Regions from separate parts of the Thermoanaerobacter sp. RKWS2 genome, predicted to be linked through region 2. Evidence: riboswitches for the same ligand, from Rfam matches in the RefSeq annotation. Region 2 holds a riboswitch; each other region holds the start of a gene.
What was found. A riboswitch is a leader RNA that binds a small molecule or an ion and turns the genes downstream of it on or off. The one in region 2 is predicted to bind cyclic di-AMP.

Region 1 (11,073 bases), 140 kb from region 2:
TGCTATAAGGCTGCTATCCAATCCGCCACTTAAAAATACTCCAACAGGCACATCAGCAATCAACCTTTTTCTTACCGAATCCTCTAATCTAAGCCTTAATCCATTAATAATATTATCAACATCTGCAAAATACATCGGATCCTGTGGAATTGAATAATATCTCTCAAATCCGTTTTCAGTTGTATAAATATATCCATTAGGAAATTCATTTATATCATCAGTTACTTCCTGAAGTGCTTTAATCTCCGAAGCAAAGGCAAAATAACCTTCTTTTGTTTTACCATAATACAATGGCTTTATTCCTAACGGATCGCGAGCAATAAATATGGTCTTTTTTTAGAGTCATAAATAACTAAAGCAAACATTCCATCAATATAGTTAACACAATTTTTACCTAGTTCTTCATACAAATGAATTATTACTTCGCTATCAGTATCTGTGGAAAAAATATGGTTTTTTAACTCTTTACGCAATAATTGGTAATTGTAAATTTCTCCATTATAAATAAGCCAATACCTGCCATCTTCGTTTTTTATAGGTTGGCGTCCATGATAAAGGTCAATTATCGTCAACCTATTATGGCCTAATGTAATATTTTCGTCTGCAAAAATACCTGACTCATCCGGGCCACGATGTCGTATTTTATCAAGCATCCTTTGTACTTTGCTCTTATCACCAGTTCCTATAATTCCTGCCAATCCACACATTTGATTATCATTCCTCCCCTTCATATATATTTAAAGAAAATTGAATAAGGAACGTAAGAATAGATCTTACGTTCCTAAATTTTATACTGTTATAACTAATCTTTCATATTCACGTAAAATCTTTTCTACCCTTTCTTGTTCAGGTATTATTCTATGCTTCTCATAGTCATAAGCATAACATGCACCATCTATTACTTTGGTCTGCAATTCTCCTTTTGCATACTTGTTACCCTTGAGATGTGGTGCATCTAATAGACCAATCTTTATCGCCAATGCTAATACGTCTGGATCAGAAAGTGGATCAGGACTGTGAGGCGCTAAACTCTTTATCGCTTCCAATAAAATCCTTGTCTCTTTCTTTAACTGTTCTTTTCTTTGAATTACTTCTTTATCCTGAGTCAAATCAGGCATTCCAAACATAGAGTTTTTTATCACGGCTTTTACTATTTTAACGCTTTCAATTATATCTTCCGGAGTTGCAGCATGATGAGCTTCACAGTAGCCTACCACATGATAGATATGAGGCTTTATAGCCATGGAGAGATAGGCACTGGAAGCCAATTGTCCTTTAGCTTCTAAAAGGTCGGAAGGGAAACTTGCAAGCCCAGCCCTTGCCTGCCTTATAACTCTGAAATTTTCATCTTGTAATTCTTCTATCAATTCTATCTTAGCTAACATCTTTGCCAAATCCATTTTTGGTGAAATAGAAGCAGGTACATTAAACATAAACTGAGCTACATAGTCTCTTACTCCCATCTTTTTGGCATTATATGCTGCAAGATAAGCCATTGTTACTCCAATTACGTCGTGAGCATCTCTCAAACTCCAATGATGTGCTTCGTTTACTTCTACAGGTACTCCTTTTTCAGCGTGCCATTTCATAAGCTGCTGATTTTCTCTTATGGAAGTATTTACATCCCTTGGTCCTCTGCCGTCCAATACATTATACCAGCAAAGGGGAATCGCTGCCCAAGCGTTATGGATAGTCTCTAGAAGCATCTCTGCCATCTTGAAAACATCATTTGTACCACTGTAACATCTGAGAAGAGGATAGTTACCTCTTTTTGAAGCCTCATATATTCTTATTAAGTCTTCTTTCTTTCTTATAGGAACACCGCCTGCTCCGTCCAAAGATTTGTCATATTTCTTATCAAAGAAGTGCTCTTGAGCATTTTGGTCTGGTGCTATAGAAATTACATCTAAAACTTCTGCTTCTGCTATCTTCTTAACTCCTTCTATAGTGTCCTCCAATGAAGGAAGCCCAAAGTGATGCCTTATTATAGGATAAGGATATTTATCTTCTATTCTTCCAATTAATGTATCAGCAAAAACTCTTTGTCTATGGTTTGAACTTCCTCCTCTTAAGAAATTAATTGTAGCTTCATCGCCATTTTTACCATCAAAAACTGCTGCAAATATTCCTGATTTACGAGCTACTTCTGCAGTAGGCTCTGTCCCTCCAAATACCCATTTTATATGTTGCAAATTATTTACTTCTATTTCCCTCTTGAGTTCTTCTAAAAGTTTTTCAAGAGCTGAAGGAGTTAGTCTAAAGCTTACTCCTACAATCTCCGGCTTATGTTCTTTAACAGCTTCAATCAATTTTTTAATAGGAACTGCAGGACCTAAAAATACAGTCTCATAACCTTGGTGTTCTGCAAATCTCAAAAAGTTATACACACCTGCTACATGGACGCAATTACCTATCGCTGCCGCTACAATTAACTTTTTCATGCTATCGTTACCTCCTTTCTTTTCCCTTCAACCAATTCTATAATTTCTTCAACTGTCATACCTTGTATGCCAAGCTTTTCAGCCGTTCTTCCAACTTTCCAATAATCTTTTCCGTGCATAACTGAAGCAAGATGTATAACAGCATCAATAGTGGGGGTCTTAATGCCTATTTCTTTCCCTATAGAAGACATAGGCACTAAACTCATAGGAACATCTTCAAATATATAACGACAATCTAATGTTTGAGGAGCTAATAAACCAACATAAGCTTTTGTATTTTGAATTGCCTCATATAGATTTTCTCCTTCCGCATTATAACTTTCTTTTAGCCATCTTTTAGCGGAAATAGTATTTACGCCCAGAGCTTTTGCCACCATCATTCTCTCATTATCTATTTTTTCCAATATCTTTGCAACAGAAGGAGAAATGCCTTCCCGATAATATTCAAAATTCCCTTTAGTAGTTTCTATTCTCGCTGCATTCAAAAGAGTAGGGGTGGGATGAAAAACAGCTCCAAAATTGTTAAGACTCGTTTCAAGAACATTTTGCGCCGGAATAAACTGAGAAAATGCAGTATTAAGTGTTTCCACCACTATTTCTGTTTTTTCTTTAGGTATTGCAGCAACAGACACTACTTCTTTTATTTTGTATATTTTAGCTCTTCCCATGGAAGACCTGCAGGCGTATATAAAAGTATCTGTTTCTGCAATAACTACATCTAAATCTTCTCTTTTTCTTGTAACATTATGAAACTCTAAAGCACCACCAGTTCTCCCAGGGTTTAATACAATTATTTGACCATCCCTAAGATATGGCAGCATGTCTTCGGCAATTTTATAATGGGCAGAAGCAGGAACTACAACTAAAACTATATCAACATCTTTAATAGCTTTCTCCATGTCATCAGTTATCACATTTAACTTGCCAAACCCTTCTACTTCTCCTTCTAATTCAATTCCACCTTTTTCTATAATAGGAAGTAATTTTTGATAGGTTCTATTGTACAAATTAACTTTATAGCCTTTTAAAGCGAGATGCCCCGCTATCGCTTGACCCCCATTCCCAGCTCCAATTACTGCAAAAGAGAGTTGTTTCATTTTTACTACCCCCTTTTAAAGAAATGAAAAAGCTATAGAGGGAAATCTATAGCTTTAACCTTCGGTGTCTGTAAAAACCCAAAAAGACACCAATGCTATCATCCTCCTCTTTCAACGCTTACGAGGTTAGCTGACGGGTTCGGGTCGAAAGATAACCCTACCATCTTTTAAAAGATGGATTCACCCCAGAAAGTGGTTCCCCCGCTTCTTTACGAATTCAGCGTTTAGCATTTTATTTAATTTTCAATTTATTTTTATTATATCATAAAATCAAATATTTGTAAAGGAAAACAGACTAATATTTACCAAAATCCTCTCCTACCCTTATTTCATCCAAATAATTATATATAGTATATCTGGAAACACAGAGTATTCTTGCTACGTAATCCACAGCGCCCCTTATTAAGAAAGTCCCTTTTGCATCTAACATTTTCACTATCTGAACCTTTTCTTCTTTTGTCATAAAATTTACAGGTTTACCATAATTCTCTAATGTAGTATTCACAATACTTTCCAAAACATCACTTACACTGCCCGTATAACTTTCTCTATTTTCTTCTGTAGTATCAGCTACTTCACAGAATTCTGATAAGGTATTTTTCACCATAATAAATTCTGAAATATCGATATTGATTGTAAGGCACCCAATGGGCTTGCCATTTTCATCTTTTATAAAAATCGCGGACGACTTCAAAATTTTTCCATCATTGCTCTTGTTTTTATAATTTATTAAATTCTCAATATTATCTGATTTCAATACTTTTAATATAGCCTCAGGCAATGGAGCCCCCACTTCTCTTCCCGTAACATGGGGATTTATGATCGCAATGATAGGATTTTGTGGGGAAGAAAAGTCATGTAATGCCACTTCGCAATTTTTGCCAAATGTATTAGCTATACCTTCTAGTACTGGGATCATGCTTTTTAAGATAGGATGTGTTCCCATTGGCTTTGAATCCCCCTAATCATACAATATTAAATATATGCGGTAGAGAGTAAAAAATGACACAAGAGATAACAGCATTAAAAATTTATTAACGTTATTATACATACCTTAAATGCGGTTGTCAAGCACTATTTCCTTTGCATCTGCCCACAATCTTTCTAAATTATAAAATTCCCTTTCGGGTTGTTGAAATATGTGAACTATTACATCTCCATAATCCATCAAAATCCACTTGCCCCAATTGTAACCCTCAATATGATCAACAAAAACGCCGTCTTCCATAAGTTTTTTTTCAATTTCGTCTGTCAATGCTTTGACGTGAGTATCCGAACTGCCAGTGGCAATAACAAAATAATCTGCGACAATCGTTAAATCTCCTATATACAAGATCTTTATATCATAAGCTTTTTTGTCTTCTAAAACTTTATAAATTTTAGACACCTTATCTTTTCCGTCTATCACTAAATCACCCTCCATTTTATATGTTTTTCCCTAAAATTATAGTTATATCAACATTACTGTCTCCATTCGTATCTTCCACTACAATAGCATTTTTTAAAATTTTCTTCAGATCCTCTACTATTTTTTTATCATCAGTCCTATTGATTATCTGAGTAGTGTTGTAAGTGGTACCTATTACATTTCCTATCTTCACTACATCATACCCTTGTTGTTTTAACAAATCAGCAGTCTTTGTAGCAGCTCCTGGTATACCACCGCCATTTAAAACTTCTATTTTTATGTCTTTTTTATTAGCTGCGATAGCAGTATCATCTCTTTCATCATTTAAATTATCCATAAATTGTAATACTTTTTGTGGATCTGTGATATAATAAGCAACCCCATCAATGTACTGAGGAGTACCAGGCACAGTAGCTGTTTTTATATTGTCTTTGTCAAGTTTTAAAAGATAATCTGCATACTTTAACATAGTAGTAGGTGGTATGTTTGTTTCTACGTATTGATTTATGGTTTTTAATATACGATGAATTTTTAACAAAGTACTAGGGTCTTTAGCTTTTTGAAACATCGCTAATAAAAATTCCCTTTGGACTTTGACCCTTTCTAAATCCTGTTCTGCATACCCATGTCTAAATCTCACCAACTGTAAAGCCTTCTCTCCATCCAAAAGTTGAACACCTTTTTTTAAATGAATATGAAGATTCCCTGCATTGTCATCATAATTCATGTCCATCGGTACGTTCATCTCTACTCCGCCTAAATCGTCTACTAATTGTTTAAAACCTTCATATCCAATCTTTACATAATAATCAACAGGCTCTCCAATAAGCTGTGACACCATATCCATCGCCAGTTGAGGTCCACCTATGGGATAGGCAGCATTTATCTTTTGTGTCCCATATTTGTCAAGTTTAATCATTGTATCTCTGGGAATAGATAAAATATAAGCTTTGTTAGTTTTAGGATTATAAGATAATAATATCATAGTATCAGAACGCCTTGGATCTGTTGGCGATGTTTCATCAACTCCCAAAACCAATATATTTATTTTCTGAATTGCCTCTGAATTTTTGTTTTCACTATTTTTATTCATCAAAGAAACATCTAAGGGGTTCAAAGACTTTAAATAGATATATCCTCCTACTCCTACAGATAATAAACTCAGCAACAATAACATTGATACAATCTTTATAAATTTTTTCATTTACCTCCACTCCCAAGTTTCAAAAGAATATGATTTCGAGCTTTTACTGTTTTCTCATAAAGAAGTAGTCCCCTCTCTAAAACATAACAAATTGTTCTATCAAAAGACTTTAACAAAGCAAGGTCTAAATTTTCCTCAGCTAATCGCCTTAATTCCTCTACTCCTTTAAAATCTCTATTAGGCTCTATATAATCCGCAAGAAATACTACTTCATCCAAAAGGCTCATATTGACATCACCAGTAGTATGAAGAGCAATTGCCCTTTTTATTTCTTGATCTTTTATTCCAAAAATTTCTTCTACCAAATGTGCACCTATAGGACCGTGTAAAAGAAAAGGCGCATGAATTAAAATCTCATCTAGCTCAATTCTATATTTTTTAGCAAGTTTTAAAAGGTCATCATCAGAATAGCTTTTAGCGCAATCATGCAATAATCCTGCTACTTGTGCCTTTTCGACATCAGCTCCATATTTTATTGCAAGATGCATTGCGGTTTCCATTACTCCAATAGAGTGTTTAAATCTTTTTTCATCTAATAACTCTTTTAATCTCTTTTTAAAAAATTCTATGTCATACCCCATTTTCGTCATCCTCTTTGTATAAACCGTATTTTTGAATATATCTTTCAACAGACTCCGGCAACAAATACTTTATAGGTCGTCCCCCTGCTACTCTTTCCCTTATATCAGTTGAGGAGATAGCCAAAGAGGGAACAGTCACTTTGTAAATGACATTTCCATAAAGTTTTCTAATTTTTTTTAATTCTTCATCTATTTTACTACCTTCAACTCCTGGCCTAGTTGCAGCAACAAAATTACACATTTTCAGAAGCTCATCCGCGCTTTTCCAAGTCAAAATTTCTAAAACAGCATCTGCTCCTGTTATAAAATAAAGTTGCGTACTTTCCCCATAAATTTTTTTAAACTCTTTGATAGTATCAATAGTATAAGTATACCCTTCTCTGTCAATTTCAATCGTCGATACCTCAAAAAAAGGATTAGTTATTGTAGCAAGTATAGTCATTAAATAACGATGTTTTTTATCTGTCACCTTTCGCTTTACTTTATGAGGCGGGTTACCTGCTGGAACAAAAATCACTTTGTCCAATTTAAATTCAGACCTTACCGCTTCAGCAGTAACTAAATGACCATAATGAATAGGGTCAAAAGTGCCTCCCATTATCCCAAGTCTAAGCTCCCTTTCCAAGTTACTATCCCCCAATTTATATTTCTTTTATATTATACATTATACATCAAAAGAGGTAAATTGCACAAGCTTACCATGAGCCCTCATTAAAGTAATAATAAAAGTGGAATCAAATTCCACTTTTATTCATAGTATTCAAATTCAAAATCTCTCACATTTATTGTATCGCCACTTTTAAATCCCTTTTCCTTAAGAGCATCTATTACCCCGCTCTTTCTAAGAAGCATTTCAAAGTACCTTAAAGAATGCTCATCTTGTAAATTTACTCTTTTTAAAAGTTTGTCAATTTTTGTACCGCTAAGATAATAGGTATTATCTTTTACTTCTATATTGAGAGTTTCTTCCTCTTCAGGAGGTGTATAAACAATAACTTCTGATACTTCCTTTATCTCCTCAACCGGAATAGAAGAAAGAATTTCTATAGTCTTGTCCAAAAGTTTGTCAATACCCTCTTTTGTCAAAGCAGATATAGGATATACATCATAACCTCTTTTTTTAATTTCTTTTTCAAAATCAGGGTAATTTTCTCTACCACTTTGTAAATCAATTTTATTTGCAGCAACAATTTGAGGCAAAGTAAGTAATCTTTCACTGTAGAGTTTAAGCTCTTCATTTATCTTCTCAAAATCTTCTATAGGGTCTCGTCCCTCATTTCCAGATACATCCACAACGTGTATCAACATTTTTGTCCTTTCAATGTGCCTCAAAAAGTCATGACCTAATCCTTCGCCTCTGTGAGCTCCTTCAATTAAACCTGGAATATCTGCCATTACAAAAGATTTCCCTTTATACTCTACAACTCCTAAATTGGGTGTCAGGGTAGTAAAAGGATAATTGGCAATTTTAGGCTTTGCTCTTGTGCAACTGGCTAAAAGAGTAGATTTACCTGCATTTGGGAATCCTATTAATCCCACATCAGCAAGAAGCTTCAACTCCAATCGTACCCACATTTCTTTGCCTTTTTCACCGCTTTCAGCAAAACGAGGAGTCTTCAAAGTAGAAGTAGCAAATTTAGTATTCCCTCTTCCTCCCTTACCTCCCCGTAAAACAATAGCCTTTTGATTAGGTTTTACAAGGTCAGCTATGATTTCTCCTGTTTCATCGTTAATTATCAAGGTTCCTACAGGAACTTTTATGTACAAATCTTCTCCGTTTTTGCCATATTGATTTTTACCTCTACCATTTTCTCCGTTTTGCGCAATGTACTTTTTTCTGTATTTAAAATCTAACAAAGTAGACAAATTAGGATCTGCTACAAATATTACATCTCCACCTTTTCCTCCGTCGCCACCGTCCGGCCCACCATAAGCAACGTATTTTTCCCTTCTAAAAGATATAATTCCATTTCCACCGTCTCCAGCTTTTATGTATATCCTTGCCGTGTCTATAAACATTCTTTCACCTGCCTTCCTTTATAGTATATACTTTTCAAAATTTTTTACCCCTCTAAGATATTTTTTATAATCTCTTCTGCATTCTCGGAATTAAAAATATCTCTTTCTCTATTAAGGTGGTCAATTGCAATGTGAAGAGATTCAATCACTTTATCTAATTTCCCCAGTTGAGCATACCCTAATACCACTTGTAAATCATTTAAAAGTTCATGTCTGCTTCGTTTGATGTAGTCTACCAATAACTCCACATCTGACACCATTTTTCCACCACTTTCTATTATTATTTATGAAAAAATCCTGGTATAAACCAGGATTTAATTCTGCGCAACTTTCCTTTCTGGATAAACACTTACTTGTTTTTTGTCGCGGCCTTTTCTTTCAAAAGTAACATATCCATCAATTAATGCAAAAAGTGTATCGTCTTTTCCTTTTCCTACATTTACACCTGGATGTATTTTAGTTCCTCTTTGTCTTACAAGGATATTACCAGCTAATACAAATTGGCCATCTGCCCTTTTTACTCCCAAACGCTTAGATTCACTATCACGACCGTTTCTGGAACTTCCAACACCCTTTTTATGAGCAAAAAGTTGGAGTTTCATTTTTTGCACCTCCTATCCATAACCCTTACATATTCAGGATAATCCGCTTCAATATCTTTAAGGCCTAAAACCATAGTCTCCAGAATAGCTTTTAATCGTATATCATCTTCTGCCAAACCTTTATCAATAATGTCAATCTGCAAATCGCCACTTTCTATTTTTTTCTTTATTTTAACAGTTTTTAACGCCTCTATTCCCAGCACCGCTGTCTGAGATATAGCAGAAACAGCTGCACATATGATGTCCTTTCCGTACTCATCGAAACCTGCATGTCCTTTTATATTAAATTTATAAATATCCCCTTTTGGATCTCTCAATATTTCTACTCTAATCATGGCTTACTGAATTATTTTTTCAATCTGTACTTTTGTGTAAGGTTGACGATGTCCTTGTCTTCTTCTATAATTTTTCTTTGGCTTATACTTAAAAACTCTTATTTTTGGTCCTTTCCCATGCTCTAAAACCTTGGCATTAACCTTAACATTTTCTAAATAGGGTTTGCCAAACTCTACATTACCGTCCTCTTTTGACACAGCCAAAACTTTGTCAAAAGAAATAACTTCTCCTTCTGGATAATTTAATTTTTCTACTGCAAGAACATCTCCTTCACGAACCATATACTGTTTTCCGCCAGTTTCGATTATTGCGTACATCTTTGCACCTCCTCCATCCAGTCTCGCCGGGAAACAAGGTAAAAATTTAAAAACCCGTCCCGAGCGGCCGCAAGTGATATTTTAACATAATAAAATATCACTTGTCAATTAAAAATCGACTAAAGAGTTTGTGTTCCTTTTTCTTCCTCCTCTTCCTTGCCATCGCTTTGTTCCTTCGTTTTTTCTTCCGCTAATTTATAGTTTTGCAATTCTATAACCTTTTGATTCAATTCTTCCTTTTCTTTTTCCAATTCTTTTATCCTATTGTTAAGTCCTCTTATCGTTACGCTATAGCGAATTTGTCCAAACAAACCTATTGTCCCCACAATTATAGCTCCAATAGCTGCTGACAATAAAATTACTAAAGCTTGAGAAATTGAATAATGCCAATACAAAAAACTTATATCCACAGGTCCAGCATTAGAAATAGCAAAAATCGCTACTATAATTGCGAATATCAAAGCTAATATTGTATAATATTGCCCCTTCACAAAATTCACCTCCCCCATCTTCAGTAACACTCATTAACACCTTTCTACCTTTATGATAAATTATACAAATTATTATTGTCAATAAAAATTATAAATTTTTCGATAATGACAAAAACATCATTGTTTACTTTTATCATTTAATTGATAGAAAAAGTTTTTATGTTGAAACTACTCCAGTAGTTGTGTTAAAATTGATTACAGTGAGCAAAATGCTCACCTGGGTCGCAGTAACCCCAGTTAACAAAACAAAGGAGGTAATTTTGTGTCCAAAAAAGAATAAAAGATCTAGCAGAAATTGCTCTGGTCGCGGCAATTTATTTTGTACTCACAGTTATATTTTCTTCTATTTCATTTTTACCCCTTCAGTTTCGCGTAGGGGAAATTACAAAATCCATTGTAGTATTCAATAAAAAATATGCCATTTCCATGATGATAGGAAATTTTTTTGCAAATTTGTTTAGCCCATTTGCTGGCACAATGGAGCTAATTTTTATGCCTCTTTCAAACTTAATCGGTTGTACAATTGGATACTACATTGGAAGAGCTACTCACAAATTGGTAGGTGTTGTATTCGTAG
Region 2 (11,073 bases):
ATGTAAATGGCACAAAAATAACTTGTTACCCTGGCTACAAATTACAAGGGCAGAGAGTTATTGTACCAGGGGATATATCGTCAGCAGCATATTTTATTGTTGCTGCAACTCTCGTTCCAAATTCGGAGGTTACTATAAAAAATGTAAATGTAAATCTTACAAGGACTGGTATTATCGATGTGATAAAAGAGATGGGAGGAGACATTGTCTTAACAAATGAAAGAACTATAAACAATGAAAAAGTAGCGGATATAACAGTTAAGACTTCAAGGCTAAAAGGAATTGAAATTGGAGGAAGTCTTATTCCAAGGCTTATTGATGAAATTCCAGTAATAGCAGTTGCAGCAGCCTTCGCAGAAGGGAAAACAGTGATAAAAGATGCCGAGGAGTTAAAAGTAAAAGAAAGCAATAGAATAAATACAATCACTTCAGAATTAAAGAAAATGGGAGCAAAAATTTTTGAAACAGAAGATGGGATGATTATAGAAGGGACGGGTTTTTTAAGAGGAAATACAGTGGAAAGTTACAACGACCACAGGATTGCCATGTCTTTATGGGTTGCTGGACTTATAGCAGAAGGAGAAACTAAGATAAAAAATGCTGAATGTGTAAATATTTCATATCCAGATTTTTATAAAACCTTTGATATGCTATAATATCATTGGTGATGAATGATGAAAGAAAAGATACTTATCATAGAGGATGAAAAGCACATAGCCCGTTTTTTACAATTGGAGTTTGAACATGAAGGATATACTGTCACTGTGACTTACGATGGACCTTCTGGCTTAAAGGAGGCATTAGAAGGAGATTATGACCTTGTGCTTTTGGACATAATGCTTCCGGGAATTGATGGATTTGAAGTTTTAAAAAAAATAAGAGAACATTCTGACATACCTGTTATAATGCTTACTGCCAAGTACGAAGTAAAAGACAAAGTGGAAGGACTTGACATTGGAGCTGATGACTATGTGACAAAACCCTTTTCTATAGAAGAGCTTTTTGCAAGAGTGAGGGCTGCTTTGAGAAAGAAAAAGCCGCATCTTAAAAAAGATGTGTTAAGATATAGCGACATCACTATGGATTTGACAACTCATGAAGTAAGAAGAGCGGGTATAAAAATTGAACTTACAAAAAAAGAATTTGACCTTTTAGAGTTTTTAATTAAAAATGCGAATATTGCTTTGACAAGGGAAAAAATCCTTGAGTGTGTGTGGGGTTATGATTATTATGGAGATACTAACATAGTGGATGTATATATAAGGTATTTAAGGAGCAAGATTGACGACCCCTTTGACCGGAAGTTAATCCACACCATAAGAGGAGTGGGGTACACTTTGAAGGAGGATAAGGATGAAGATTAAACTGTGGCCCCGCCGCATAACTTTAAGGATAGCTCTTCTTTATTCTGTAGTTTTTTCAGTAATATTGGTTGCGCTTAATGCTTCTGTGCTTTACGGCTTAAAATATTATTTAATATACCAAGCAATGGACCAAGTAACAAGCCAGGCAGAGGCTATAAAAAGTAAACTGGGGGAAATAAAAGGGGACGTCAATTTATCTGAAAAAGATTTGATTTTTTCAAGCATACCAAATGAAAATATTTATACAAAAATATTTGATGAAAAAGGGAATGTCATCTATTCTTCTAAAAGATTAGAAAGAATTAATATTCCTCATGATGTAAACATAGATATTCCTGTTAAAATTGACAAATATGATAAGGATTTGACTTACCTCAATACCATTTTTAAAAGCGATGATAAAGTGTTCTATATTCAAGTGATAAAAGACATGGAAAATGAATATTTGTTTTTGAAGCTACTTTTTATTTTGATGTTTTTTGCGGATGCGGCAGGAATTTTTGTGTCCTTTATTGCAGGATATTTCGTTACAAAGAGGGCTTTAAGACCTGTGGATTATATGACAAAAGAAGTAAGAGAGATAGATGCCCATGGGTTAAATAAAAGACTTAAAATATATGGAGAAGACGATGAACTTACAAGATTGGCAAAAACCTTTAATGACATGCTGGATAGGTTGGAAGATTCTTTTAAAAGGCAGAACATGTTTGTCTCTGATGCTTCTCACGAACTTAGAACCCCAATTTCTGTAATAAAAGGGTATATTGACATGTTGGATAGATGGGGAAAAGAGGACAAAGCCGTATTGCAAGAGGCTATAGAGGCGATTAAAAGAGAAACGTTAGACATGGAGCATCTCATTGAAAGACTCCTTTTGTTGGCAAAAGGAGATAATAAGTCAATAAAGTTAAATAAGGAACAATTTAATTTAAAGGATGTAATAAAAGAAGTTGCAGAGGAAATAAAAATGTTAAATGAAAGCAAAAATATAGTTGTAAAAGGGCAAAATGACATAAATATAACGGCTGACAAAAAACTCATTAAAGAGCTTATAAGGATATTTTTAGACAATGCAGCAAAATACACTTCTTCAGATGGCAATATAGAAATTGATGTGGGGAAAGATAATTCAAAAGCCTATATAAAAATTAAAGATGATGGCATAGGTATACCACAAGAAGATATTCCACATATTTTTGATAGGTTTTACAGAGTAGACAAAGCGAGAGCCAAGGAGACAGGTGGGGCAGGATTGGGATTAGCTATTGCTAAGTGGATTATTGAGGAACACAAAGGAAGTGTCACTGTAAAAAGTGAAGTAGGGAAAGGTAGTGAATTTACCATAACATTGCCTTTAAGGTGATGTTATTTTTTTATCGAACTTTGCTCTTGAAATTCTATATATTGTGTGGTATTATAATAATACAACAATATATAGAGGTGATTAAAATGAAAAACCAAGTGGCAGAGGATAAAAAACAGCTAAAAGAAAATAAAGCTGATCAAAATAATGTAAATGTGTTTACATGTCCGGATTGCGGTGCTAAATTGGTTCATGAGGGAGGTTGTGTTTTCTGTCCTTTCTGTGGTTACAGTGAGTGCCAGTAAGTACCTATCTTTCCACCAGTTTAATATGGACACAAGTTAAATATCCGGCTATAATTTAGTTAAAAATATGCCGAATCCCCGATAAGGGGTACGGGGGAACTAAATTGGGGTGAATCCACTTTTGTGGTAGGGTGTCCCTAACCCGAACCCGTCAACTAACCTCGGAGGCAAAAGGGGGAACAACATGTTTAATATTCGCATCAAGGTCAAACCTCTCATCGCATCAGTTATAGCCGGATTGTTTATTTCCCAATCAGTATTTGCCGCAACTTACACAGTTAAACCCGGCGATACCTTATGGGGTATAAGTCAAAAATACGGGACTACCTATACTAAGCTGATGTCTTTAAACGGCCTTCAAAATACAATAATATATCCAGGGCAAGTTTTACAAGTGCCGGGCAGTGATAACACATATGTTGTCCAAAAAGGTGACAGCTTGTACTTAATTGCTTTAAAATACGGTATTACTGTTGATATGCTCAAATCTGCAAACGGATACAAAAGCGACATAATATATCCTGGACAAGTCTTTATTATACCCCGTGATACTTCTTCTAATAGGACATATCAGGATGTCAGCAGAGGTTCTATTGAAAGGGGTGTAATACCCTACACAAAAGAGGAATTTGACCTCCTTGCGCGACTTGTTACCGCGGAAGCAGATGGAGAACCATACCAGGCTAAAGTAGCAGTTGCGGCCGTAGTAATAAACAGAGTTAAAAGTGGTATTTTCCCTAATACTATAAAAGACGTGATATATCAAGTCGATGCATACGGAAATTACCAATTTACTCCTGTGTTAAATGGGTGGATAAATAGACCTGCCTCAGCTGACGCTATAAGTGCAGCAAGAGATGCGTTAAGTGGTGTTGACCCAACAAACGGAGCCTTGTATTATTTTGACCAAAGTTCTACTAATGCGTGGTTGTGGTCACTTCCTATAGCGGCAAGAATAGGCAATATGGTTTTCTGTTACGGCAGGTAAAACTTCCGATGAGAGGGTCAAAAACGGGTACAATTTAAGTACCCGTTTTTGACTTAGAAAAACAATTTATACAAAGTAGAAAGACCAAAGGCGATGAATATGAAAGAAGATAGATATTTTAAATATTTTGAAGGGATTCTTTTATTAAAATAAATGCCTACAATTATCCCTAATACATCTGCTAAAAATATTCCAAGAGTAGTGCCTATTAATATGTACAGAGGACTGTTGTATGATGCAGTCAAAGCTATAGCAGCCAATTGCGTTTTGTCTCCAAATTCTGATAGTACATATGTACTTATAATAGTTGCAACAGGACCGTATTTTGAATTTTTTATTTTTTCCTGTTTTGTTTCTTCCTCTATTAAAGTTGAAATTCCAAAAAACAAAAATAATAAAGCAGCTGAAAATTTTATATAAAAAATGGGAATGTATTCGGTGATATACGAACCAAATATCACAGCAATACCATTGTTTATTAAGGCTGCGATAAATATACTTATAAGAACAGTCCTTACTTTAAAAAGAGTAACAAAGGCCATTGACATGAGCTGTGACTTATCTCCCATCTCAGAAGTAAAGATAAGGACAAATGATGTGACAAGTGCCTCCATTTTATTGCCTCCCCAACTATTATATTTGCTCTATAAATAAATTAGGACCTTCACATAATATGTAAAACATATTATGTAAAGGTCTCGTTCTTTAAAGTAAAGCCAGGGTTTCCCGATATGTTGACTTTACCACATATAAGCTATGCGAACTACTCCCCTTTACTCAATATATTGTAAAAAATTTATCATAAAATGTCAATAGGAGCAATGTAAACAACAATAATGTCAAATTATTTAGCTTATTTTTTTAACATTTTTACTATTTCTGTATATTCGTCTGAAGTAATTTCACCTCGAACGTATCTTAACTTGGCAATTTCTAATGCTTCATTATTAGGATCTGTATCGTGTTTTTTAAAAAAGTTAACATTTCTAATCTGTTTTACTAGCAAGTAAATTACTACACCTATTAAAATTAAGAACAATATATTGGTAAGTCCACCGCCGAACCAAGTTCCATAACCACAAGGATAATATCCTCCAAACCAACGACCTAAACCACCCATCATATATCCTCCAAACATTATTTTCTCCTCCTCTCTAAATATTTAAATTTTACAAAATACTTTTTAATTTGTTATACTCTTCTTCTGTAATTTCACCTTTAGCCAAGCGTATATCGAGTATTCTTTTTGCTTCGTTTGTTTGGTAATTTTTGGTTTCATGTAAATTATTAATCATTCTTTGCAGGTCACCTGTTTTGTACAAATAAAAGCCAATTGCCAAGATTAATATAAGACCCATACTTTTCAACTCCTTTCTATTTATCGAAATAGACTTGTGCAAAATTCAGAAGCCTTCATTTAAGCCATTCTACAGACATACTTTTTTCCTATCACTCTTGAATTTTTTATCTTTTATGTAGGATTTCCCCTCCCATTTGTCGAATTATTATATATACCGCATAAAAATATTTTTTAAGGAGGGGGAAATCCTACATGTACCAGCTTCAATTACTTTTAAATATACCTGAACTCTTTACTTCTCTGTCTAAAATTGATTTCTATTCTTCTATGTTTAAAAATCTAGACTTGTCTTCAATACCTGAATTCCCTTCCTCTAGTCCTGGCCGTAAGGGTTATTCTCATCATGCAATGTTTAGAGCTTTTATTGTTATGAAAGCTGAAAGATTCGGTACAATTTCTGACCTTTTAGATTATCTCCGCAATAATCTTATCATTGCTCATCTTTGTGGCTTTAACATCCTTAAACCTCTTCCTTCTTATTGGACTTTCCGCCGTTTTATTAATGAGTTCTCTCATGATTATTTGACCTCTATCTTTCAAAATCAAGTCAATATCCTCAAAAATATGGGCATTATCTCTGGTGAGTTTATTTCCATGGACTCTACCCCTATTAAAGCTAACACTAAGTTAAATAACCCTAAGTCTTTTTCTAAAAATAAATTCTCTAAAGATAATCAGCCTAAGTCTGATAAGGATTGTAAATTAGGCGTTTATTCTGCTTCTAATGATTCTTCTAATAAACGTTATAAGTTTTATTGGGGCTATAAAAATCATATTATTGTTGATGCTATCTCTGGATTGCCTATCGCTGAAACTACTACTCCCGCTGATGTCCCCGATTTTGAAGTTGCTTTGTCTTTACTTGAAAAGACTAATAAGTGGTTTAACCTTAAGTATGTTAATTTTATTGCCGATAAGGGGTATGATGTTAAGAGAGTTTATAATTTTGTTAGAGATACTCTCCATGGTCATTGTTTTATTCCTCTTAACAAGCGTAATTCTAAAAATCCCCCACTGACTGATGATGGTTATATCGTTTGTGAAGCAGGTATTAAAATGCTCAAAGACGGCAAGCAGTATTTTGATGGTTTTATTAAGCAAAAATTTGTTTGCAAGTTCTGTAATTCTAAAGATGACTCTGCCTGCCCTATAAAGCATCCTAAATATTTTAATGGCAAAAAGCATAGAGGCTGTACTAAGTATGCTATTATATCTTCTGATTATAGGTCTTCTATTAATAGAGACTCCCTATATTTTAAGGCTGTCTATAGACTAAGAGTAGAATCAGAAAGATATAATTCTCGATTTAAAGCTCTGGATTTTGAAAAGGCTTATGTTAGAAATATTAATTCTGTCAGCAACCTTAATACTTTTGGCCATATTACTTTGCTTACTGTCGCTATTGTAGCTATTAAACTGGGTAAATTTGATGAGTTTAAGTCCCTTATTGGTCTGATGCAATCGGCTTAACTTTTACTGAATTTAGTTCATGCCATTTTTTAACATTTGACTTCTACAGGATATTTATGCCCTTTTTTAGCTCCTCTTTTTGTCTTTTCTTTTCCCTTACCACTTTCTTTATGTTTTATTGTCAGTTTTGATTACTATATATTGTATATCATACATATTCTGGTTTTTGATCGTGATTATTTTTATTAATTTTGCACATCCCTATTTATCGAAAAATTGTTAACTTGCTTTCACCTTTATTTTAAAACTTACTTTTGAAGAAAATATGAAGAGAAAAAAGATATAAACTGTTGGTAAATACAGCTTAATTAGAATGATTTCTAAAAATAGATGGTTAGATTTTCATAAGCCGTGATGTATAATATATGAAGAAAGAAATTTATCAAGCTATTTTCATACATTATTCATAATTTTACAATAAAATGATAAAGGGTGGTTGAAAAATGGGTAAAAAGATATTTGTTGTTGATGACGAAATAAAAATACTGGAAGTTGTAAAGTCATATCTTGAGCATGAGGGATTTAGCGTTATTACCGAAACCAATGGCAATAACGTTTTAAATACATTAAAAAAGAAAAACCGGATCTTGTTATACTTGATCTTATGTTGCCAGGTATTTCAGGAGAGGAACTGTGCAAGAGAATACGGCAGTTTTCCAATGTTCCGATATTGATGCTTACAGCAAAAGTTCAAGAAAGTGATAAAATTAATGGATTTTCCATAGGTGCTGATGACTATCTTACAAAACCATTCAGCCCACGTGAATTGGTTATGAGAGTAAAGGCAATATTAAGGAGGACAAGTGATGATGTACCTCTTGCTGAAGTAATGTCTTTTAATAATGATGACCTTGTGGTCGATTTTAAAGCACACACGGTGAAGAAAAAAGGAGTAGTTGTAAATCTCACTCCAAACGAATTTAAAATTTTAAAGTTTTTAATTCGCAATCCTAACAGAGTCTTTACAAGAGAAGAATTAATTGAAAAAGTTATGGGATTTGACTATGAAGGCTATGACAGGACGATTGATGCACATATTAAAAATTTAAGACAAAAAATTGAAGACGATACGAAAAATCCAGTGTATATTAAAACGGTGTATGGTGTTGGATATAAATTTGGTGATGGAAATGTTTAGAAATAATTTAAGAACAAGGACGGCTATTGTATTTATTTCAATAGCTCTTATATCGATTGTTATTGTAAGTATTACAACAAACATCTTAATAATAAATAGCTTTGGAAATTATGTTACAAAGTCAACAGATAAAGAATTTAGCAATATAGCTAACACTCTTGCTGCAGTGTATAAATCTGAGGGAGGTTGGAAAAGTACAACAGGGCGTGAAATTGGTCATGCAGCTATGATGGAAGGGTATGGATTAAGACTTAGAGATAAAGATGGTAAGATTATATGGGATTTTTCTTCAATGTCATATATGATGAATATGATGGGAAAATGGAATAAGAAAAATATTTCTGAAAAAACTCTTCCCATCATTGTGGATGAAAAAACAGTGGGATATGTGGATATAATTTATTATGGGCCGATGATGATGAGTGACTTGGATTTTAAGTTTTTATATGACATTAGCAGATATAATGTTATAGCAACGGTGATAGCTATTTTTATAGCATTGATTATAAGTATTTATGTGTCAAATTATATTACAAGACCGTTAGTTAATATTACGGAAGTTGCTAAAAAGCTTGAAAAAGGTGATTTTACTGCAAAGGTATATGATATACCTAAAGAAGAAGAGCTATTTAAGCTCACAGCGGCAATAAACCACCTTGGAGAATCTTTAAAAAATCAAGAAATACTAAGAAAACAAATGACCTCTGACATTGCACATGAGCTTAGAACACCATTGACAACATTGCAGAGTCATATTGAAGCAATGCTTGATGGGGTTTGGGAGCCGACGCATGAAAGACTGAAAAGTTTAAATGAAGAAGTCTTAAGACTTATAAACATTGTAAAAGACCTTGAAACATTGAATAAATTTGAATCTGACATGTTAAAGCTTAATAAAATCAAATTTGACGTAAGCGAATTAGTAAAGAACATTTTAACAAATTTTGAAGCATCTTTTGCTGAAAAAGAACAAGAAGTTGTAAAGAACATAGAAGATAACATTATGTTGTTTGGTGATAAGGACAGGATAGCACAGGTCTTCGTTAACCTAATATCAAATTCAAATAAATATACTCCTGTAGGTGGCAAAATAAAAATAGACTTTTATAAAGATGGCGATTATGCAGTATTTATTGTAGAAGATAATGGAATGGGTATATCAAAAGATGATATTCCTTTTATTTTTGAAAGGTTTTACAGAGGAGAAAAATCAAGAAATCGTGAAACAGGTGGAAGTGGAATAGGGCTTTCGATTGCAAAAGCCATAGTACTAGCCCATGGAGGCAAAATAAACGTTGAAAGCGAGATAAATAAAGGGAGTAAGTTTACTGTTAAAATTCCCCTATAAAAACTGGTTCATAAGTTTTTCATAATGGCGGTGTATAATTATTTTTGAAAGGAAGAAAGGAGGGAAAATATTATGATGAGAATGATGTATGGCTGGGGTTGGGGATATGGCATAGGTGGATTTATTTGGAGCATTGTCTGGATGGCAATAGAGATAGGTTTAATAGTTGCTGCAATATACTTTATTATATCATTATTTCGAGGCACAAAAAATAGAAACAAAGAGAGGGATGCGATAGAAATTTTAAAAGAAAGATATGCAAGAGGGGAAATAAGCGAAGAGGAATATCTTGAAAGAAAAAAACGACTTGAAGAAAAATAATTGTAGCATGTAGGTATATTTAAATTTGATTTGAATTATGATATCCTTAATTTGTAATAATCAAAATAGGGAGAGAAGTTACATGTATTTAATAAACTATGCTTCTGATGACTTTCAAAAAAACTTGCAAAAATCAGATATAGTTATAATTCCTGTAGGCTCTGTTGAGGCTCATGGACATCACCTTCCTTTGGGAACTGATATTTTTTCGCCTAGACTTTTTTGTGAAATGATTGAAAGAAAAATTGGCGATTATGTGTGGATTGCACCTGAAATACCTTATGGGCAAAGTTACGACTTATCTGTCTACCCTGGCACAATTCATGTGCCTTCAGAAGTATTAGCGGAGTACGTGTATGCAGTGGGTAAAAGCTTATATGAAAATGGACTTAAAAAACTTATTTTTTTAAACGGACATGGGGGAAACATAAATGCTCTCAATCTTGCCAGTGAAAAGCTAGTCCAGCTTGGAATGGTAGTTTTAACAATAAATTGGTGGCTGGACTTTACAAAGGAAATACTTACTATTACACAAGGTCAAGGCCATGCAGGAGAAGATGAAACATCTGCCATTTTATATTACGATGAAAGACTTGTTCAAATGGATAAAGCGACAAAAAATTTAAAAAAGCCTCTTTATAGGGTTTACTTTAAAGACAGAGGAAAAGTACTTTATGAAAATGCCATGTCTGGAGACGCTACTCTTGCAACAAAAGAAAAAGGTGAAAAAATTTTCGAATTATTGACAGATAAAATTATAAAGATAATCCTTGATATTCGTGAAGAAAGGTATTTTGTAGAGGAATAAGGGGAAAAGACATGATTGTATCTTTTACAACAAGCCTTAAAAGCTTTTAAATGAAGCTTTTAGGGCATTTTTATTTTATAAAATTTTCTAAACTTTTAATTTCATTTTTTCGTTGTGTATTTACTTTTTTTGTGATATAATGTAAACAAGTATTATAACCTGATATAAATGTTAGGTTATATGAGGTGGAAATTATGATTAGGGAAGATATATTTGGGAATTCTCCTCAAATTGCTCATACAGCTTACATAGATAACACAGCGATTTTAATTGGCAATATTGTAGTAGGAGAAAATGTCTACATAGGACCTAATGTTGTCATTAGAGCAGATGAAGTTGATGAAAATTACAAAGTGGGTAAAATTGTTATTAATGATGGTGCAAGTATTTATGATGGAGTCAATATAAATACAATAGGGGCTTCAAAAATTGAAATAGGGAAAAATGCTATTATTTCCAATGGAGCAATAATAAAGGGAGAATGCTATATTGGGAATTGCTGTAATATCAATATAAAAACTATAATATTTAACTCTTACATTGGTGATAATTGTTACATTGGAATAAACGCTATATTGGAGAATGTAAAAATAAATGACAATATGATGGTGGAGTCTGGAAATATTTTAAATGAAGGCAATGTAGCTTTATTGGTGAAACCAATTTCA
Region 3 (11,073 bases), 170 kb from region 2:
AGCCATCTTTGCTGTATTTATACACAATGTCGACCTCTGGTGCAGATAATATCAAAGATACAATTGTTGAAGCCATATCTCCTATTGGAACAAGGTCTATACTTGAAAGCTTAAAAGTACCTATTATTTTGGTTCCTTTCCCTTCTTCAGAAAAAATCTCAAAGTTTCCTTCACACAGCTGGGCAAGCTCCTTAAAGAGCGGAATTCCAAGTCCTACTTTTCTTTCCTTTCTTGTGGTTATAAAAGGGTCTGTGACTTTTTTTAGAAATTTTTCATTCATTCCACATCCATCATCTTCTATAGATACTTTAAGCATATCTTTTGAAGTATCTATATTTATTTCAATATAAATATTTTTTGCTCCTGCTCTTATGCTATTTTGTGACAAATCTAATATATAAAGAGCTAATTCTTTCATAACAATCAAACTCTTACTCAAATTTACTTAATATTTCATCCACATCATCAGGAGTTAATCTTCCAAAAACTTCACCATTTATCATCATAACAGGAGCCAATCCGCAAGCTCCAAGACACCTAGTAGGTTCTAAAGAAAATTTCCCGTCTGGAGTTGTTTCGCCTACTTGAATTCCCAATTTCTCTTTTATTTTTCCCAATACCATTGCAGCTCCTCTTACATAACAAGCTGTTCCCATACACAAATTGATCTTGTATTTACCCGAAGGCTTTAAGGTAAACCTTGAATAAAAAGTAGCTATTCCGAATATTTCTGTCAAAGGCACATTCATTTCTTTTGAAATATAAAGTTGAACTTCAATAGGAAGATATCCAAAAATTTCTTGAGCCTCATTCATAATTGCAATCAAAGAGCCAGGGATATTTTTTAATTCCTCTAAAGCCTTTTTAAACCTCTCTACTTTCTCTTTACCGAATTTTTGGTATAAGGTCTCCATTTATTTCCCTCCTTGTGAATTAAAAATTTCATATCCCATATCTTTTGTAAACTTTTTGTTCACTATTTGTTAATATTATATCATAACTTTATTAAATTTTTAACAAGTTTTTATAAAAAAATTTTTATTTTCTGATAATCCCAACTAATTTAGTAGGATTACAAAAAATATTAGCCATAAAGCCAATCTACAATGCTTTTTAATCCAAACTCGCATGGTAGGAATTCTTCTCTTTCAGAAATATCTCCTAAATAATGAGCATCCGAAGACCTTATAATTTTATATTTTCCATATTCAGGATATGAGTGTAAAAAGTTTTCTGTCGCAATACCTTTTGATATCTCAATTGTTGTTAAGTTTTTAATATTAGGAATAAATCCAAGATTTGATACAATGCTATAGGAAGGCCGATCTACATGGGCAGGGACTGCTACCCCCTTGCCCTCCATGTATTCAAAAATTTCATTAATGCTCAAATTTGACGAAATTAACAATGAGTAATCTATTTCTTCTATAACATTATCTTCTTCATCCATTACAAATTGATTCCCAAAGATTGTTTTTTCATTTTTAATTTTTATCAAATTTTCGTTAATAATTTCGCTAAATTTTGCGCATTCATCTACTGAATAAAAATAACAAAGTATGTGAACCTCTTCTCTTGTCTGTACCTCTATACCAGGCACTACTATCAAGCCTTTTTTTAATCCAAGATTATACACAGCTTTCACATTTTTTGCGCTGTTGTGGTCTGTTATAGCTATTACATCAAGTCCTTTTATAGAAGCCATATTGACAATATTGTTAGGAGTCATATCATCAGAAGCGCAAGGGGATAAAGCCGTATGAATGTGCAAATCATAATAAAGCATCATTTCATCATCTCGTACAAAGTTATTGCCGCTTCATAAGAAGTCCCTGTAAAACTTAATATAGGGATGCCTTCTTCATCAGCCTTTTTCTTAGCTTCTTCATCTAATTTCGCATCTTCAGGAATTATTATACAACTTATTTCGGCCAACAAAGCTACTGCTACGATATTTACATGAGTTTGAATTGTTATCCAGGCGCTCTTTGCTTTTGCATGGGCCATAACCCAACTTAAAAGGTCGCATATATACACCCCCTCAATTTCTTTGTCAATTCCGTTGCCCCCTGCAACTAATTTAAATCCTCTATTGACAAGATCAGCTACTTTTATCCTCATAACATTTCACTCCTTTCCCTCACTTAAAACTGGAGGAATTTTACCTGCAAGTTCATTTAATTCTTGAGACAAATTTTTTATTTTGTCTTTTAATATAAAAATGCAATCATATTCCGTAGCATAACCTTTCACTATATCTTCTGCCAATGCCCTACAAGTAGGTGAACCACAAGAACCACAGTCAAGTCCTGGTAAGGCTTTGTATTGTGTGTCTATTTGTTTCATCATTTCGAGCGCCTTAGAAATGTCTTTGTCCAACTTCATAACTTCACTTTTTTCTATTTTCTTTTTCCATTTCACCTCTTCAAAATCAATATCTTTCTCATCAAACATAGGCTCTTCTCTTTTGGGAAGTTTTTCCGTCAGTTTTCTTATTCTGTTTTTGGCCACAAAATTATTTTCAACAGTCAAAGGTCCACCAATACACCCACCGATACATGCAAGCCCTTCAAAAAAGTCTAAATCGTTCAATTTTCCTAATTCAATCTCTTCTAGAACATCTACAACATTGTGTATCCCGTCTACATAAATACTATTTTCTGTAAAGGTACCAAATGCTTCTCCACCAGAGTTTGCCCATCCAACACCTATCATAGAAGCTTTGCTTAAATCTCTGACAACAGTAGTCTTAGCTTTTTCAATGATTAGGCCATATATTTCTTTCATAGAAAAAACCCCATCAATTTTGGATTTTTCTATACCAATAGGATTTTTCCCACTTGTCACTTTTGCAGCACAAGGGGAAATGAAAAAAACTCCTATTTCCTCTTCCTTTAGTCCCGTCTTTTTAATTGCCTCCTTTTTCGCTAATATTGCCGCAGTATCCATAGGAGAACATATATCCAATAAATTATCAATCAAAGAAGGAAATTTGATTTGTACAAGTCGCACAACAGCAGGACAAGCAGAAGATATAACTGGCTTTTTTAAATTCCCTTTTGCCAATGCTTCCCGCGTAAACTTAGAAACAATTTCAGCAGCATATGCTACTTCAAAAACCTCATCAAATCCTATATCCAGTAAAGCACTCAATATTTGATTAATAGTTAAATCCCTAAATTGTCCATATAAAGAAGGAGCAGGAAGTGCAATCTTGTACTTAAAATTTTTCATCATATCCAAACTATCAGTTACCGCCAATTTAGCATGATATGGGCACACACGTATACATTCACCACAATCTATGCACCTTTCATTTATAATCCTTGCTTTCCCATCTCTTACCCTTATTGCCTCTGTAGGACATCTTTTTATGCAATTAGTACACCCTCTACATCTATCCTTATCTAATGTCACAGAGTGAAAATATGACATTTTATCACCTACTTAAATAAAATTTCCATCACCACAGTTGTTCCCTCTTTACTGCTTTTTATCTCCATGAAATCCGAATTTTCCTTCATATTAGGAAGCCCCATGCCGGCTCCAAATCCCATTTCCCTTATCTCTTCAGGAGCAGTAGAATATCCTTCTTTCATGGCAAGTTCAATGTCTTCTATTCCAGGACCTGTGTCTTCTGCAGTTATGCGTATTTTATCGCCAAAAATTTCTATTTTCATGTGACCTCCATAAGAATGAATTATTATATTCATCTCTGCTTCATAACAAGCTATGCAACTTCTCCTTACAACATCTGGATTTAAGGAAAGCTGTTTTAACACTGCTCTCAAATTGCTGGAAACCTCTCCTGCAGAATCAAAATCTCTCGCTTTAACATCAAAATCTAAACTATAAAGTACCATTTCATTCACCACTTCTACAAGTAAGGCCATTAGAATACAAAAGGCCACAGGCAATATAAAGAGGATGTCTTGTTTTCATTATCACAAGTCCTGCTTTTTTAGCAAGTTCCAATATGTCCTCTCCCGGAGTCTTACCTCTTACAAACACTATACATTTAATATCTCCCACTACTTCTGCAGTTCTTATAACCTGCACATTAGTAAGCCCTGTCAAAAGCACAGCCTTTTCGTCCTTTGAGGCCAAAACATCACTCATCAAGTCTGCTCCACAGGCAGTAAACACTTCTTCTTCTAATTTTTCTTCCCCTACCATAACTTCTGCATTTAAAATTTCTTTTACCTCTTTTAATTTCATACCTTAACACCTCATTATTGGTTTTGCGTAACAATTGTCTTTAAAAAGGTATTATATTCTTCGCAAGATTGCCATAAACTTTCTTGCAATAAACTAAAGGTATTCCCATCTTCTAAAGCAGCTGATATTTCAATTTTTTTAATATCATTTGTTACTTTATCGACAATTTTTATCGTCTTTTGTATTAGTATTGTCACTTCTTCTTTTCCAAAATCCTCCTTACTATTTTTAAAACTATCTACTTTTCTCTTTAATTGCTCTAATTCTTGTTTTTCTAATTTGTCATTAAAAGCCTTATAAGAAAGAGCCGACATATAATCAAAAATTTGTTGAAAATCTTGTAATTTGTTCATAAAAACATCCATTTCTGATGTTAATTTCTTGTCATATGCAATTTTTATAGAAGGCCCTCTTTTTACATATACTTCACTGGAAATGCCTTGAGACTTTAAGGAAGAAGAAAATAAAGCAGCTTGTTCTCTATCTAAAAATATTCCACCTATTAACAAATATTTGTCAGAATCTTTACTAACAAAGGAATAAACTCCCTTCATCTTCATTAAATCATCCTGATACTTTGCAGTATCAAAATCTGAATAGCTACCTAAAACAACTTCAAATAAGTCAATTCCTTTAACAACCATCTCTTTAAAATTATCACTGTCATTTGTTTTTGAAATGTTAGGCTCTACAATATCTTTTGAAATAAAATAACCTGCTAAAAGAGAAACTAGAGGAATTATTAATACAACAATTAAAACTTCCAGCATTCTTTCGTTTTTCATCTCTTTATCAACCCTTACCATAAACCTTTACTTATATTATACTATACTCCTTTAAAAAATCCTTTAAAAATTTTAATAGGACTTTTTTACTAATTTGCACTTTTAAAAGAGGTTTTAGAAGAATTTTGTCGAATTATATATTATAGGAGGGATTGAATTGACAAATATTGTAAATCAAATAATTGAAAATAAATTTCGCGAAATTCAAAGCAGACTCCCTGCTAATATAAAAATATTTAACACTGATAAACCTTTTGCTGAAGTTTTAAACAATGCTATAGAAAATCAACAATACAATTCAGGAAATGTGAGTAATAATGCGCCATCAAAAAATACAAATTTACAACAAATTGAAGATTTAATACAACGGGCCAGTCAAAAATATAATGTAGATGCAAATCTCATCAGAGCGGTCATCAAAGCAGAGTCTAATTTTAATCCATTCGCAGTTTCTTCTGCAGGAGCGATGGGACTTATGCAGCTTATGCCTTCAACTGCAAAGGAATTAAATGTATCCAATCCTTTTGACCCTTCTCAAAATATAGATGGAGGAGTAAGATACCTAAAAAATTTGTTAGACACTTACCATGACATAAGATTAGCATTAGCTGCATATAATGCTGGTCCTCAATCAGTAGAAAAATATCAAGGTATTCCCCCTTACCAAGAAACTATAAATTATATAAACAAAATTTTAAATGACTTATATAATAAATAATAAAGGAGCCAAAAAGGCTCCCCTATTTGTTATATTTTGCATTTTTATATCTTTGTTGTGAATCCAAAATCTTTTTTCGTATTCTAATGCTTTGAGGAGTAACTTCCACTAATTCATCATTATCTATAAACTCTAATGCTTCTTCTAAGGACATCTTTTTTACAGGAGATAGCCTCAAAGCCTCATCCGCCGTTGCAGACCTTAAATTTGTCACATGTTTTTTCTTACATACATTGACATCAATATCTCCACTTCTTGAATTAACTCCCACAACCATCCCTTCATACACTTTTGTACCTGGCTCTATAAAAAGTGTCCCTCTCTCTTGAGCATTGTAAAGGCCATAAGTTGTCGCAACCCCCGTCTCAAAAGCTACAAGAGCGCCTCTCGTACGAGAAGGAATGTCTCCTTTGTAAGGTGCATAATCATAAAAGACAGAGGTCATTATGCCATTTCCTTTTGTATCTGTTAAAAATTCAGACCGATACCCTATTAAGCCTCGTGTAGGTATTTTAAACTTAAGCCTTATAGTTCCTGGCTTTAATGTGTGCATATCCATCAATTCAGCTTTTCTCGGTCCTAATTTTTCCATTACAACTCCCATATATTCTTCAGGAATATCTATTGTCAAAAGTTCAATAGGTTCCATTTTTACTCCATTTATTTCTTTAAAAATCACTGTAGGCTTAGAAACCTGTAATTCATACCCTTCCCGTCTCATAGTCTCAATTAAAATAGAAAGATGCAGCTCTCCTCTTCCAGACACCTTAAAAGAATCAGTCGAATCTGTTTCTTCAACTCGCAATGCGACGTTTGTCTCTAGCTCTTTAAAAAGCCTTTCTCTTAAATGTCTTGAAGTAACGTATTTACCCTCAGTTCCAGCAAAAGGACTGGTATTTACACTAAAAGTCATAGAAACTGTTGGCTCTTCTATGCGAACAAAGTCTACCGCCTCGGGGTTATCTCTATCTGCAATGGTCTCTCCAATCTCAATATCGCTTATGCCAGAAACCGCCACAATATCTCCCAAGCTTGCTTCTTCTACTTGCACTCTTTTTAGTCCTTCAAACTGATATAGATTATTTATGTGAACTTTTTGTATTGACCCATCTCTTTTACATATAGCCGCTTCTTCCCCTGAAATTATTTTTCCTCTAACTACTTTTCCAATGGCAATTCTCCCAATGTAATCATCATAATCTAAAGTAGTCACTATAAGTTGTAATGGTGCTTCAATATCTCCTATTGGTGCAGGAATATAGTCTAAAATCGTATCAAAAAGAGGTCTCAAGTCATGAGACTCTTCTTCTAAACTTAATTTTGCTATACCTTCTTTTGCAGAGGTGTAGACAACAGGGAAATCAATTTGGTCATCATTTGCTCCTAATTCAATAAATAGATCTAAAACTTCGTCAATAACCTCCTGAGGCCTTGCATCAGGCCTATCAATTTTATTTATGACAACTATAGGTTTTAGATCCAGTTCCAATGCTTTACTTAATACAAAACGGGTCTGTGGCATAGGTCCTTCAAAAGAATCTACCAACAAAAGTACCCCATCTACCATTTTTAATACTCGCTCTACTTCACCGCTAAAATCTGCATGTCCGGGGGTATCCACTATATTTATTTTCACATCTTTATATCTAACAGCAGTATTTTTAGCAAGAATTGTTATACCTCTTTCTCTTTCTAAATCGTTAAAATCCAAGATCCTTTCCTCAACTTTTTCATTTGCCCTAAAAATACCGCTTTGTTTAAGCATAGCATCAACCAAAGTAGTTTTTCCATGATCAACATGGGCAATAATGGCTATATTTCTTACATCTTCTCTTACAAATTTCATAAGGTATCTCCTTCCATAAAATAGGCTATATCGCGTATACAGTATTATATAATATCTCAAGGAATAAAAATAGTCAATATAAAAAAGAGCACTCTCTAGAGCACTCTTTTTATCATAGGTCATTTTATAATTCTTCTTGCTGTAACATAATGTTCTTTATAATACCCTTCGTTTAAAGGACTTATTATGACCTTCCCTCTACCTGAAGAGCTTTGTATAAACTCACCATTACCTATATATATTCCTGAATGATTTATCACACTGCTTCCTAAAGTTTTAAAAAATACCAAATCTCCTGGTTGAAGATTGTTATAACTTACATATTCTCCTGCAGTAGCTTGCTCATTTGCCGTTCTTGGTAAATTAATACCTACATTCTTGAAAACATATTGAACAAAGCCGGAACAATCAAATCCTTTTGGAGTTGAACCTCCATAGACATAAGGAGTCCCCACAAAAGACTTGGCAAAATCTATTAACTTATCTATCAAACTCCTATCTACTTCACCCCTTGAGATACTTGAAGAACTCCTCACTGCTAAGTATTCTCCGTAAATCCATCCTTCTCTTCCGTCCGAAAGCTTTATTTTATACCACCCATTTTGTTTACCCAACACATTCACTGTAGTATTCTTGTTAAGCTGTGCTACAACGCTGCCAGATAAACCCGCTTCACTTCTCACATTAACGTAACTACCTGTCACTATACCAACACTTGCTGCTTTTTCCGAATCTCCTCTTGAGACATTAGAAGAATTTCTTACGGATAAATATTCACCAAAAACCCATCCTTCTCTTCCATCAGAAAGCTTTATCTTGTACCACCCGTTTTCCTTATCTAACACAGTCACTGTGTCATTCCAATTTAAGCGGGCAATGACACTTCCTGATAAGCTTCCTTGAGTCCGCACATTTACATAATTGCCTGTAATCTTTCCAACTCCCAATCCTTCCGCAAACGCTGGGTTCAAAAAAGAGCTACCAATCAGCGTCGCACCAAACACAGAAATTCCAAAAATCATCTTTCCTATCCGCTGATCCACTGCAAATCTCCTTCCTTTATTGCCTCCGGAGTTAGCTGTCGGGTGCGGGACAGAAGGTATCCCTACTGCAGCTTAAAGCTACAGATTAACCCCAAAAAGCGGTTCCTCCGTACCTTTCGGATTCGGCAAGATTGCATATTTTGTCCTTTTGTCTTATCTTATCATATCCTACAGTCAAAGTCAATGTTTACATTACATTTTCTTAAATTTTTTAATCTTTTTTTAATATATTTTATAAAAAATTAATAATTTGTGTGACAAAAAAATAAAAGGCTTAACGCCTCTTTTCTCTTTTATTTATGGTGCGGGCGGTGGGACTTGAACCCACACGAGATCATCTCTCACATGCCCCTCAAACATGCCTGTCTGCCAATTCCAGCACGCCCGCCTGCGTTTTTATTATACTGCTCACTTAACTCGTTTGTCAAGGTGGCAAACCTATTAATCATTTCAATTAAAATATCCATCACTGAATAGTCATACACCCAAACGTACGCGTCTGCCAGTTCCGCCACCACCGCACGCTTTATTTAATTTCGTCACACTATGAATTATATAATCTTTTTAGGTCAGTGTCAATACCTATTTTTTGATATACCATTTTTCTATATTGTTAAAAACATTAAATCCAGTAGGGTCCACAACTTTTACATTGTCATATGCCATAACTGCTCCTTCAATATAGAAAAGGCCAATTATGGGTTGTTCCTCTAAAAAACTTGTTCCAAAGCCTGATAATCTGTTTTTAAAGAATTCTCTTCTGAATCATAAAAAATTCTACTATATATTTCATCAACTTTAGAATTACTATAACCCATAAAATTGTCTTTGCCTTTTGTCATAAACATTGTAGACATATCTTGATTATAACTTAAATTCCACTCCATTAACACCAAATCAAATTTACCCGAATATACAGAACTTAGTAAATTGCCCCAATCTTTTGGTACAATGTTTATTTCAATTCCTACATCTTTTAAATTATTCTTTATAATTTGAGCAACTTTAATCAAATATGGATTATTTGCATTTACCAGCAAATCAAATTTGAGCTGATAAGTTCCATTGCTCCTTATCCCTTTAACTAAATTCCAACCACTTTCCTCTAATATTTTATTTGCCTCTTTTATATCGTAATTATGAGATACTATTTTATTGCTATAAAGCCACGAATCAGGGCGAACGGGAATACATGACTTTAACCCATGACTGAAATATACATCTCTCAAAATTTTGTCAACATCTATTCCATAACACATCGCTTTCCTAACATTTGAATCTTTCAAAGCTGGCTTTTGATAATTAGGGGTCATAAATACATAGTCTTGCATAACGTATTTATAAATATTTACGTTTGAAATCTCTTTGTATTTATCCCAATCTATGTCACTTAAAAAAGTAAAATCTGCTTCTTTGCTTTGAAAAGATGTTATCATAGCATTTTCATCAGGCACAATTTTAAACACTATACTATCTATATAAGGTTTGTCGCCTCTATAATAAGGATTTCTTTCAAAAATAATTTCTCTGCCAACGCTGTAAGAAGATATCTTATATGGCCCTGTACCAATAGGTACAATATCTTTATTTAAAATATCTTCCTTACCTTTATATTGGTGCTCAGCTAGAATAGGAAAAGTAAACAAAGCTATTGGATTTGCAACAGGTTTATTTAAAACAACTTCAAATTCATAATCACCATTTGTCTTATAAGAGGAGAGATAGTTAATGAGAATATCCCTATAAGGACTTTTTACATCCTTATTTTTAAAAGAATCAAAAGTAAATTTTACATCATTAGCTGTAAAACTTACTCCATCCTGCCATTTAACATTCTTTTTTAAATAAAATTTTATATTAAGTCCATTTATCTGCCAGTTTTCTGCTAATTGAGGAATAGGTTTTAAAGTTTTATCCAAGGTAACTAATCCTTCCAATGACAAATTTAACATTTGCCTTACTCTCTCATTGTCATTCAAAAAAGGATTTAATGTATCAAAAGAAGTAATATTTACTCTTAAAGTGCCACCCTCTACTGGCTTTTCTTCTTCAATCTTAGTTTTGTCCTCAGATGCTTGAGGTAAATTTACCATATTTTGCGGAGTAGTTTTGCATCCTGTAAAAATAAACATCAAAATGAAAGATAATATAATAAATTTTCTCATTAACTATCATCTCCGAAAACTATTTTATCTTTTTCAATTTTTTATTTTCGATAATTCCAGGAATTCTCCCTCTTTTAGCAATAGGTACTCCTTCCACTTCTTTTATATCCATTGTCATATCAATAGGTTGAGCATCAGATATGTAACTTCCTACTCCAAAAGCATCTGCTCCACTTTCAGAAAGTTCTGCTACCCGTTCTGGGTTTAAACCTCCAGAAACTATAATTTTTACATTTGTAAATCCTTTTTGATTTAATCTTTGCCTTAGTTCATACACTAAACTAGGTGTAACTCCACC

Region 1: linked by a shared signal. The riboswitch ahead of OEI98_RS05075 (NAD/NADP-dependent octopine/nopaline dehydrogenase family protein) and the one ahead of OEI98_RS05790 (cell wall hydrolase) in region 2 are both predicted to bind cyclic di-AMP.
Region 3: linked by a shared signal. The riboswitch ahead of OEI98_RS04855 (C40 family peptidase) and the one ahead of OEI98_RS05790 (cell wall hydrolase) in region 2 are both predicted to bind cyclic di-AMP.

Annotation. Positions count from the first base shown of each region.
Region 1 is NZ_CP110888.1:1,004,317-1,015,389, reverse strand. It holds partial or broken gene asnB (asparagine synthase B) at 1-707, opposite strand, end outside; gene OEI98_RS05080 (cobalamin-dependent protein) at 789-2,441, opposite strand; gene OEI98_RS05075 (NAD/NADP-dependent octopine/nopaline dehydrogenase family protein) at 2,438-3,538, opposite strand; cyclic di-AMP (ydaO/yuaA leader) riboswitch at 3,640-3,771, opposite strand; gene OEI98_RS05070 (helix-turn-helix transcriptional regulator) at 3,834-4,484, opposite strand; gene rsfS (ribosome silencing factor) at 4,593-4,946, opposite strand; gene OEI98_RS05060 (LCP family protein) at 4,963-6,150, opposite strand; gene yqeK (bis(5'-nucleosyl)-tetraphosphatase (symmetrical) YqeK) at 6,147-6,731, opposite strand; gene nadD (nicotinate-nucleotide adenylyltransferase) at 6,721-7,356, opposite strand; gene obgE (GTPase ObgE) at 7,479-8,750, opposite strand; gene OEI98_RS05040 (Spo0B domain-containing protein) at 8,795-9,010, opposite strand; gene rpmA (50S ribosomal protein L27) at 9,065-9,352, opposite strand; gene OEI98_RS05030 (ribosomal-processing cysteine protease Prp) at 9,349-9,687, opposite strand; gene rplU (50S ribosomal protein L21) at 9,691-10,005, opposite strand; gene OEI98_RS05020 (LapA family protein) at 10,125-10,496, opposite strand; gene OEI98_RS05015 (QueT transporter family protein) at 10,773-11,073, shown strand, end outside.
Region 2 is NZ_CP110888.1:1,141,061-1,152,133, forward strand. It holds gene aroA (3-phosphoshikimate 1-carboxyvinyltransferase) at 1-656, shown strand, start outside; gene OEI98_RS05775 (response regulator transcription factor) at 672-1,364, shown strand; gene OEI98_RS05780 (sensor histidine kinase) at 1,354-2,727, shown strand; gene OEI98_RS05785 (hypothetical protein) at 2,814-2,972, shown strand; cyclic di-AMP (ydaO/yuaA leader) riboswitch at 3,031-3,157, shown strand; gene OEI98_RS05790 (cell wall hydrolase) at 3,157-3,960, shown strand; gene OEI98_RS05795 (TMEM165/GDT1 family protein) at 4,014-4,574, opposite strand; gene OEI98_RS05800 (SHOCT domain-containing protein) at 4,814-5,098, opposite strand; gene OEI98_RS05805 (SHOCT domain-containing protein) at 5,130-5,318, opposite strand; gene OEI98_RS05810 (transposase) at 5,513-6,790, shown strand; partial or broken gene OEI98_RS05815 (response regulator transcription factor) at 7,234-7,928, shown strand; gene OEI98_RS05820 (sensor histidine kinase) at 7,891-9,276, shown strand; gene OEI98_RS05825 (SHOCT domain-containing protein) at 9,349-9,597, shown strand; gene OEI98_RS05830 (creatininase family protein) at 9,680-10,405, shown strand; gene OEI98_RS05835 (carbonic anhydrase) at 10,600-11,073, shown strand, end outside.
Region 3 is NZ_CP110888.1:973,078-984,150, reverse strand. It holds gene OEI98_RS04905 (ATP-binding protein) at 1-418, opposite strand, end outside; gene OEI98_RS04900 (complex I 24 kDa subunit family protein) at 432-914, opposite strand; gene OEI98_RS04895 (PHP domain-containing protein) at 1,085-1,789, opposite strand; gene OEI98_RS04890 (DRTGG domain-containing protein) at 1,786-2,121, opposite strand; gene OEI98_RS04885 ([Fe-Fe] hydrogenase large subunit C-terminal domain-containing protein) at 2,128-3,435, opposite strand; gene OEI98_RS04880 (ATP-binding protein) at 3,444-3,893, opposite strand; gene OEI98_RS04875 (DRTGG domain-containing protein) at 3,865-4,218, opposite strand; gene OEI98_RS04870 (hypothetical protein) at 4,233-5,024, opposite strand; gene OEI98_RS04865 (lytic transglycosylase domain-containing protein) at 5,161-5,721, shown strand; gene typA (translational GTPase TypA) at 5,744-7,567, opposite strand; gene OEI98_RS04855 (C40 family peptidase) at 7,687-8,610, opposite strand; cyclic di-AMP (ydaO/yuaA leader) riboswitch at 8,616-8,748, opposite strand; tRNA gene OEI98_RS04850 (tRNA-Leu) at 8,911-8,998, opposite strand; partial or broken gene OEI98_RS04845 (ABC transporter substrate-binding protein) at 9,193-10,775, opposite strand; partial or broken gene OEI98_RS04840 (nicotinate phosphoribosyltransferase) at 10,795-11,073, opposite strand, start outside.